DNA from 2 places in the Halomonas flagellata genome. Region 1 is predicted to be linked to the other one. Evidence: riboswitches for the same ligand, from Rfam matches in the RefSeq annotation. Region 1 holds a riboswitch; the other holds the start of a gene.
What was found. Region 1 has a riboswitch for thiamine pyrophosphate ahead of thiE (thiamine phosphate synthase). Riboswitches for the same ligand answer to the same signal wherever they lie in the genome.

Region 1 (5,133 bases):
TCCGGCAGTATTACCATCAAATGTTAATGTCCGCTGCCAGCCGGGGCAATGCCGGTGACGTATTTGTCGACAATGCTAACGACATGTTAATGTCATTCACATAAGCAACCTGATCGATCCCCGCCGGATATGTGGCCACCGGCCCATCCACGGTGCGGGTGACCACCCAGGGAGGACCCCGTGAATGGCACGCCACCGACCGTCCCCACCCCTTCCCGGCATCGCCACCGGCCTGCGCGCGGCCTGGCGAGACGGCTACGGCCTGGTCGACCTGCGCCGCGACATCCTGGCCGGCGTGACCATCGGCACCGTGGCCGTGCCGCTCTCCATGGCCCTGGCGATCGCCACCGGCGTGCCTCCCCAGCACGGGCTCTACACGGCGATCGTCGCCGGCGCGATCATCGCGCTGACCGGCGGTTCACGCTTCAATGTCTCGGGTCCGACGGCGGCCTTCGTCGTCATCCTCTTCCCCATCGTCCAGCAGTACGGCCTGGGCGGCCTGCTGATCGCCTCGATGATGGCCGGGGTGATCCTGGTGGTCCTCGGCATCACCGGCATGGGGCGCCTCATCCAGTACGTGCCCTATCCGGTGGTGCTCGGCTTCACGGCGGGGATCGCGGTGGTGATCGCCGTGCTGCAGCTGCCCGACTTCCTGGGGCTGGAGGTCGAGCAGCTGGGTGAGCACTTCGTCGAGAATCTGGGACGGATCGCCGTCTCGCTGCCCGGCCTGGATCCGCTCGAGCTGGGGATCGGGGCCTTCACCCTGGGTGTCCTGCTGCTCTGGCCGCGGCTGGGGCTGCCCATCCCCGCGCCGCTGGTCGGCCTGGTGGTCGGGGCCCTGGCCGCCTACGGGGTCAACCTCTGGCTGGCCGGGTCGGGCGCGGAGGTAGAGACCATCGCCTCGCGCTTCACCTGGCAGGCACAGGGCGAGACAGGCAGTGGCATTCCCCCGATCGCGCCGAGCTTCGCGGCCCCCTGGCGGCTGCCCGGCGCGGATGGTGAGCCACTGGTGCTGGATTTCGCGCTGATTCGTGCCCTGCTGGGCCCCGCCTTCGCCATCGCCATGCTGGGGGCGATCGAGTCGCTGCTGTGCGCGATGGTGTCAGACGGACTGACCCGGACCCGGCATGACCCCAACGCCGAGCTGATCGGCCAGGGGCTCGGCAACATCGTCGCGCCGCTGTTCGGGGGCATCACCGCCACGGCCGCCATCGCCCGGACCGCCACCAACATCCGCAGCGGCGCCCGTTCGCCGATCGCGGCGGTGGTGCATGCGCTGGTGGTGCTGCTGGCGGTGGTCGCCCTGGCGGGCCTGCTGGGGCTGGTGCCGATGGCCGCGCTGGCGGCACTGCTGTTCATCGTCGCCTGGAACATGAGCGAGGCCCGGCACTTCCTCCACACCCTGCGCTCGGCCCCGCCGGGTGACGTGGCCATCCTGTTGACCTGCTTCACCCTGACCGTGCTCTTCGACATGGTGCTGGCGGTGGCCGTGGGCATCGGGCTGGCCGCCGCCCTGTTCATCCGGCGCATGTCGCTGCTGACCCAGACCCTGCGCGTCGATACCGGGTCCCATGCCCCCATCGACGAGCTGCCCGGCGAGGTCGCCCTCTACGACATCAACGGCCCGCTGTTCTTCGGCGCCGCCGAGAAGGCGCTCACCTCGCTGCACCTGGTGGACCCGAAAGTGCGGATCGTCATCCTCGACATGCATGACGTGCCGAGCATGGATGGCACCGCCATCGTGGCCCTCAAGGCCCTGATCGACGAGATGCACCGCGAGGGGGTCGCACTGGTGCTGGTCGGCCTGCCGGCGCGGATCCTCGTCAAGCTGCGCCGTGCAGGCATCCGCCGGACGGCCGGCCGGCTGACCTACTGCCGAGAGCTGGCCCACGCCCGGAAGGTGGCCCTGCGCTGGCTCGCCCGCACCGCCTGAAGGGCGGCGCCGCCGCTGACATGCAACGGTCATCCCGCCTTAAGCGATTCTTAAGACGGCGCCTCTAGACAACCTGCCTTTACAGCCAGGAAGCGGGCAGGGATAGTGGTGGCCTGACGACAGGGGCGCCGCGGCGATACCGCCACGGCTGAGACGCACCCTCGGAACCTGACCCGGATAATGCCGGCGTAGGGAGTCGTGCAGCTCCCGCCAGCCTGCACGTCCCGCGCCCGGGAGGACAGCATGCCAATCGACCTTTCCCTCTACCTGGTCACCGACCCCGGCCTCTGCGCCGACCGCGGGCTGGTGGACACGGTGGTCGCCGCCGTGCGCGGCGGCGTGACCCTGGTGCAGCTGCGCGACAAGCACGCCTCCGATGCCGAGCTGATCGACCAGGCCCGCCGCCTCAAGGCCGCACTCGCCGGCAGCGGCGTGCCACTGATCATCAACGACCGCCCCGAGGTGGCCCTGGCCGCCGGGGCCGACGGCCTGCACCTGGGCCAGGACGACGGCGACGTGGCCGCCGCCCGTGCCGCCCTGGGCGAGCGGGCGATCCTCGGGCTCTCGGTGCAGACCCACGCGCAGCTCGCTCGCCTCGATCCGGGCCCGCTGGACTACCTGGGCCTGGGCCCGGTGTTCGCCACCCCCACCAAGCACGACCACGCGCGCCCGCTGGGCTTCGACGGCCTGGCCGCGCTGGTCGCCGCCAGCCCCCTGCCCACGGTGGCCATCGGCGGCCTCAAGGCCGAGCATGCCGCGGCGGTGCGCTCGGCGGGGGCCGACGGTCTGGCGGTGATCTCGGCGATCTGCGGCCAACCCGACCCGGAGGCCGCCGCCCGGGCCTTCTTCACCCGGCACTGATGGCACTCAAGAGGTGGGGCGGCGCTTCAGGGTCGTGCGGCGGTCGTGGTAGGCGATCGCCAGGCCGCTGCCGATGATCAGCAGACTGCCGACGAAGACCCAGAGGTCGGGCATCTCGCCCCAGAACCACCAGCCCAGCAGCACCGCCCAGAGCATGGCGCTGTAGTCGAAGGGGGCCGCGATGGCCGCCGGCGCGAAACGAAACGCCAGGGTGATGCACGCCGTCGCCCCGATACCGACGATCCCCGAGCCGAGAAACCCCAGCCAGTGCCAGGGATGCGGCGTCTGCCACACCCAGGGCAGGGTGACCGTGGTCACCATCAGCGGCACCAGGGTGATGTAGAAGACCATGGCCCAGAGATGCTCGCGGCCCCCGTAGCGCCGCGAGGTGATCATCAGCAACGCATAGAAGACCGCCGCGGCCAGCATGACCAGCGCGCCGGAGTGGAAACCCTCGCCGCCCGGCCGCACCACCACCAGCACCCCGGCAAAGCCCAGCAACGAGGCCGCCAGCACTTGGCGGTCGACCCTTTCGCCGAGCAGCGGCACCGACAGCAGCGTGACGAACAGCGGCGCGGCGAAGGCGATGGCCGTGGCCTCGGCCAGCGGCAGCAGGGTCAGGCCGAGCACGAAGAAGACCATGGTGCCGGTGTAGATCAGCCCGCGGGCCAGGTGTACGCCGGGCCGGCGGGTGCGCAGCTTGCGCAGGCCGCCGCCGAAATGCGCCAGCAGCGCGATCAGCGGCAGCGACACCAGGGTACGGAAGAAGATGATCTGCAGCGGCGAATGCACCTCGCCCAGCCACTTGGCGATGGCGTCGCCGAGTGCCAGGCAGAAGACGCCCGCACACATGAACAGGATGCCCTTCAACGACGATGACATGGAGCCCTCCCCGCCCCTCCGGCTAGCCGGCGCCCAAAAAACCACCCCGCCGGTCCAGGAGGCCGACGGGGCGTGATCGTGACGTCAGGCTAGGAGGTTAGCAGACAAACGGCAACCACCGGGTCGCCGATTGCCACGCGCATGACGTTTCGCTCCCGGACTCACCGAGCCCCGGCACGCATGACAGTGCTGGCCGACGTCAGGCCCTGCGCCCGCCGCCGCGAGACACGGATGCGACCTCCAACACGCTCACCCCCAGGGGCATTGTCCCAAGCAAGAATTGTTATGTTATATAGTAACCTTTATTATTCGTGGAAGAGAGACTCGCCATGGCCGCCTGGACTGGCACGGCCGAGGCCCCGGCGGACGCGCCTGCTGCTGGCCCTGGACCCCGGCTGACCCACCCCGGATGGCTCGCCCCGGATCAGGCGACCGAACCGACGCCACCGACACCGCTTTCAACGACATACCCACCAAGGAAGACTGCAAAAGATGTTGCCTCCCCGCCCCCTACTCGCCGGCCTCGCCCTGGCCTTGAGCTCCACCGCTGCCCTGGCCGATGCCCGCAGCCTGGATATCGTCGCCCCCTGGGAGATCACCGGCGCCGACCCTGCCACCTCGGGCTATGTGTTCGGCCGCATGCGGGTCGCCGAGACCCTGGTCGACACCGACGCCGACGGCCGACCCGCGCCGGGGCTGGCCACCCGTTGGCACCAGGCCGACGATGGCCTCGGCTGGCGTTTCACCCTCCGCGACGACGCCCGCTTCCATGACGGCTCGCCGGTCACCGCCGAGGCCGTCGTCTCGAGCCTCGAGCACGCCCTGGCCAAGCCGGGCATTCTCGACTCGGCGCCGATCACCGCCATCGAGGCCGACGGCGACGAGGTGGTGATAAGCCTGGACAGCGCCTTCGCGCCGCTGCCGGCGCTGCTCGCCCACTCCACCACCCTGATCCTGGCCCCCGCGGCCTACGGCGACGATGGCCAGGTGACGGAGATGATCGCCAGTGGCCCCTACCGGGTCGAGTCCCTGGCACCGCCCCAACGGCTCACGGTGAGCCGCTTCGACGACTACTGGGGCGAGACACCCGAGATCGAACACGCCAGCTACCTGGCGGTGGGCCGCGGCGAGACCCGCGCGCTGATGGCCGAGAGCGGCGACGCCGATATCGTCTTCACCCTCGACCCGGCAAGCCTCGCGCGGCTCTCCCGCCACGACCGGCTCGACCTGCACGCCGAACCCCTGCCGCGCACCATCGTGCTCAAGACCAATGCCGGCCACCCCCTCCTCGACGACGACCGCGCCCGCCGGGCGCTGGGCCTGGCCATCGATCGCACCGGCATCGCCAGCGGCCTGCTGCGCCACCCGGAGGCCGCGGCCGCCGAGCTGTTCCCGGAAAGCCTCGGGCCCTGGCACCTGGGCCTCGAGGCCGATGCGGCCCGGGACCTCGACCGGGC
Region 2 (5,133 bases), on a different contig from region 1:
CTCTATTCGGCACTAGACACAGAACATAGGCGCAGACATCCATAACCCCGCACCATTCCAGTGGAGAGTGAAGCAGCAGGCCGGCGCTCAGCCCCCAACAACCGACGCTCTTGTATCAACAACCATGGAGAGTTTACTCATGACAAAGCAATTCGTCACCCTGCAGCACCTTGGTGCGTTGTCCGCCGTCGCGCTGCTCGGGGTTTCGGGAACCGCATCGGCCATCGAAGCCGAGATCTCCGGCCACGTGAACCGGGCGATCATGGCTTACGAAGACGGCGAGGACTCACAGACCGCGTTCGTCGACAACGAGACCAGCAACAGCCGCATGCGCTTCCGGGGCTCCGGCGAGATAATGCAGGGGGTGAGCGCCGGCGTCTTTGGCGAATGGGAGATCGTCTCCACCAATTCCAGCGAGGTCACCATCGACACGACAAGCAGTGACAATAGTGAATTCCAGATCAACAAACGCCACCTGGACGCCTTCGTCGAGGGGGGCTTCGGCAAGGTCAGCCTGGGGCAGGGTGATGGCGCGGCCAATGGCATCGCCGAGATCGACCTCTCCGGCACCTCGCTGATCAACTATGCCGGCGTGACGGACATCGGCGGTAGCATCGCCTTCCAGGAGGGCGGCCAGCCGTTTACCGCGAATGGCGCGGTAGGGCAAGCCAGAATCCGGGATACCTACAGCCAGTTTGACTTCGAGAGCCGCTTCGACCGGGTGCGCTACGACACGCCGAGCGTCGGCCCCTTCGACTTCGCCATCGCCACCGGGACCAAGAGTGATGACGACGACACCACCGACGCGGCAGTGCGCTACGGGGCCACCTATGCCAACGGTGCGCAGATCGCCGCAGGGCTTGGCTATTCCGCGCGTTCCAGGGGTGGCGACACGGGAACGGTGGAGACCTTCGGCGGTTCGGCTTCGCTGCTGCTTGCCAACGGCCTGAACTTCACCCTCCTCTACACTCAGCGGGAGGATGATGCCGACCTGGATGCAGACACTGTCTGGGGCAAGGTCGGCTACAAGGTGGGCCATCACGCCGTCACCGTCGACGTGGGCCAGACCAACGATCTGCTGGGCGGCGGCGCCTTCGACTCCGAGAGCACGGTGTACGGTATCGGCTATACCTATATGCCGGTCAACTGGGCAGAATTCTATGCCGGCGTGAAGCAGCATCAGCTGGACGTGTCACTGGCCAGCGTAAGCGACCCTGATGACATCAACATCGCCACCGTCGGCACCCGACTGAAGTTCTGAGGAGGCGACCTTGAAGTACGCGCAACCGCTTCTCCCAATGATTCTCACCGTGGGCCTGCTGACTGGCTGCGCCGGTCAGCCCACGGAGTTCCGTTCCGACCGGGAGACGCCAGAGGGGCCAGGCATGCTCTCCGGCGAAGAGGGAGGGTGGGTACTGTTCGGCGAGAAGCGCCGACAGCGGAGCGAAGAGTCTTCATCCGGCGGGCCACTGCCGGATGAAGGCGAGTTCCGCGAATACCAGGAGTGGAAGGAACGGGCCCGGGAGTCCGGCGAGTACGAGGAGTTCCAGGACTGGCTGCGCTGGCGTGAATATCGCCGCTGGCAGGAGGCGCAGTAGCACCTCAGCCGCCCCTTTCAGGGCATAACGGCAATCACTCAACATCTGAACGATATGATGGTAATCATTTCCAAGAAACCTTTGGATATCACGACCTAAAGGCTGGCAAGTCACGGCCAGCCTGCTAGACTGGCCTCCAACGCTTGACGGGGTGCCGGTGAATCCGGCTGAGATGGCGCAGACTGACCGCAAGGTCATCACAGCGCTGGTCCCGTGGAACCTGATCCGGTTGGTACCGGCGTAGGGAATCAGGCGGTGGGATCGGCCACGCAGCACCTTCTTCGGCCCTCCCCCTCCTTCTCCTCGCCAGTGCTCCGGATCGACGCTTCGACCGGAGGCAAGATGGGCTACCGCTTCGACGACCTGACCGCCGCCTGCCAGCACGACTGGCGCGCCTACATCGAGCACGACTTCGTGCGCGAGCTCGGCGCCGGCTCACTCGCGCATGACGCCTTTCGCCACTACCTGCAGCAGGACTACCTGTTCCTGATCCACTTCGCCCGGGCCTATGCCCTGGCCGCCTACAAGAGCCGCACCCTCGCCGACCTGCGCCAGGCCCATGAGGGGCTCAAGGCGATTCTCGACGTGGAACTCGATTTGCATGTGAGCTACTGCCGCGACTGGGGCATCGACGAGGACGACCTGGCCCGGCTGCCGGAGGCTCGGGCAACGCTGGCCTATACCCGTTATGTGCTGGACACCGGCAACCGCGGCGACCTGCTCGACCTGCACGTGGCGCTGGCCCCCTGCCTGATCGGCTACGGCGAGATCGCGGGCTGGCTGGGTGCCCAGTCTTTCACGGTACGCGGCGAGGCCAACCCCTATGACGCCTGGATCGCCATGTACGAGGGCGAGGAGTTCCAGGGCGCCATGCGCGCCGAGCTCGACTGGTTGAATGCACGCCTGGCCGACGTCACCCCGGCACGCTTCCAGGAGCTGTCGGAGGTGTTCCGCGACGCCACCCGCCTGGAGATCGATTTCTGGCAGATGGGGCTGGATCGGGCTTTCTGACCTCCAGAGGCCCCTGGCCCCAACGCCACCCTCCCGCTGGCCCTGGTCAGGCCAGCGGGTGACGTCAGACTGGTGATCACGTGATCGCCCGACCACCACGCTTGACGGGGTGCCGTTGACGACGGCTGAGATCATGCCTCCCGCCACAAGGCGACAGCATGGATCCCGTTGAACCTGAACTGGCTAATTCCCTGTTTTCAAGGACAGGAGAGGGTACCAGCGTAGGGATCAAGCGACACGCCGCCATGGCGCTCCATGCCTGGCCGCCCCTGTCCTCCCCAGCTGTCCTCCCTGACAACAACCCCAGACGTGACCATCCCCAAGGGAGAACAACCGATGAGCAAGACCCAGCACTTCCTCGCCGAGACCGCCAAGGTCGACGCCGCCGCCGTCCAGCCGCTGCCCGGTTCGCGCAAGGTCTATGTGGAGGGTACGCGTCCCGATATTCGCGTGCCCTTCCGCGAGATCGCGCTGTCGCCGACCAAGACCTCCGGTGCCGACGAGGAGAACCCGCCGCTGCTGGTCTACGACACCTCGGGCCCCTACACCGACCCCGCGGCCGAGATCGACCTGCGCCGTGGCCTGCCCGAGCTGCGTCGTGCCTGGATCGAGGAGCGCGACGACACCGAGTTCCTCGATGGGCCGACCAGCGAGTACGGGCAGCGCCGTGCCAACGACCCCATGCTCGCCCAGTTGCGCTTCGACCTGACACGCACGCCGAGGCGCGCCAAGGCCGGCCGCAACGTCACCCAGCTGCATTACGCCCGCCAGGGCATCATCACCCCGGAGATGGAATTCATCGCCCTGCGCGAGAACCAGCGCCGCCAGGCCCTGGGCACCGAGGAAGTCGAGCGCATCCTCGGCCACCAGCACCCGGGCCAGGGCTTCGGCGCCCGCCTGCCCGAGGAGATCACCCCCGAGTTCGTGCGCCGGGAAGTGGCCGAAGGCCGGGCGATCATCCCCAACAACATCAACCATCCCGAGTCCGAGCCGATGATCATCGGCCGCAACTTCCTGGTGAAGATCAACGGCAACCTGGGCAACTCGGCGGTGACCTCCTCCATCGAGGAGGAGGTGGACAAGATGACCTGGGGCATCCGCTGGGGCGCCGACACCATCATGGACCTCTCCACCGGCCAGAACATCCACGAGACCCGCGAGTGGATCATCCGCAACGCCCCGGTGCCGATCGGTACCGTGCCGATCTACCAGGCGCTGGAGAAGGTGGGCGGCGTGGCCGAGGACCTGACCTGGGAGGTGTTCCGCGACACCCTGATCGAACAGGCCGAACAGGGCGTGGACTACTTCACCATCCACGCCGGCGTGCTGCTGCGCTACGTGCCGCTGACCGCCAAGCGCGTGACCGGCATCGTCTCGCGGGGCGGCTCGATCATGGCCAAGTGGTGCCTGTTCCACCACCAGGAGAGCTTCCTCTACACCCACTTCGAGGAGATCTGCGAGATCTGCAAGCAGTATGACGTGGCCTTCTCGCTGGGTGACGGCCTGCGTCCCGGCTCGGTCGCCGACGCCAACGACGAGGCCCAGATGGCCGAGCTCAAGACCCTGGGCGAGCTGACCCACATCGCCTGGAAGCACGACGTGCAGGTGATGATCGAGGGCCCCGGCCACGTGCCCATGCACCTCGTGAAAGAGAACATGGACAAGCAGCTCGAGTACTGCGACGAGGCGCCCTTCTACACCCTCGGGCCGCTGGTCACCGACATCGCCCCGGGCTACGACCACATCACCTCCGGCATCGGCGCGGCGATGATCGGCTGGTACGGCTGCGCCATGCTCTGCTACGTGACCCCCAAGGAGCACCTCGGCCTGCCCAACAAGGATGACGTCAAGACCGGCATCATCACCTACAAGATCGCCGCCCATGCCGCCGACCTGGCCAAGGGGCATCCGGCCGCCCAGCGTCGCGACAACGCCCTGTCCAAGGCGCGCTTCGAATTCCGCTGGGAGGACCAGTTCAATCTGGGCCTCGACCCGGACACCGCGCGCGAGTACCACGACGAGACCCTGCCCAAGGACTCGGCCAAGGTGGCCCACTTCTGCTCCATGTGCGGGCCCAAGTTCTGCTCGATGAAGATCAGCCAGGAGGTGCGCGACTACGCCAGCGAGCATGGCCTCGACGGCGACCAGGAAGCGGTGATGAAGGGCATGGAGGAGCAGGCGGAGAAGTTTCGCCGCGAAGGTGGCGAGCTCTACCGGGAGGTATAAGGCTCGACGCGGGCCTTGAAACGGAATGCCCCGCCGCTACTTGGTAGCGGCGGGGCATTCTTCATACGCCGGCCCGGGCCCGCGCGGGTCAGAACCGGTAGGTCAGGCCGATGCTCGCCGCGTCGAAGTCGTGGTTCGACTTGTCGAGGTAGCGCATGAAGTCGGCGCCGATCGCCAGGTTGGGGGCGACATCGAACTCGCCGCCGGCCCCGTAGGAGAAGTCGTCCTCGCGATCGATGTCGAAGTCCACCTCGGTGTAACCCAGCAGGCCGTAGAGGCGGAACTGCGGGGAGATGGG

Region 2: linked by a shared signal. The riboswitch ahead of thiC (phosphomethylpyrimidine synthase ThiC) and the one ahead of thiE (thiamine phosphate synthase) in region 1 are both predicted to bind thiamine pyrophosphate.

The regions. Positions count from the first base shown of each region.
Region 1 is NZ_JAKVPY010000031.1:6,036-11,168, reverse strand. It holds gene dauA (C4-dicarboxylic acid transporter DauA) at 185-1,933, shown strand; TPP riboswitch at 2,045-2,145, shown strand; gene thiE (thiamine phosphate synthase) at 2,177-2,794, shown strand; gene MKP05_RS18985 (DMT family transporter) at 2,801-3,676, opposite strand; gene MKP05_RS18980 (ABC transporter substrate-binding protein) at 4,169-5,133, shown strand, end outside.
Region 2 is NZ_JAKVPY010000014.1:20,076-25,208, forward strand. It holds gene MKP05_RS12545 (porin) at 140-1,261, shown strand; gene MKP05_RS12550 (hypothetical protein) at 1,272-1,598, shown strand; TPP riboswitch at 1,736-1,863, shown strand; gene tenA (thiaminase II) at 1,941-2,609, shown strand; TPP riboswitch at 2,705-2,854, shown strand; gene thiC (phosphomethylpyrimidine synthase ThiC) at 2,946-4,835, shown strand; gene MKP05_RS12565 (porin family protein) at 4,924-5,133, opposite strand, start outside.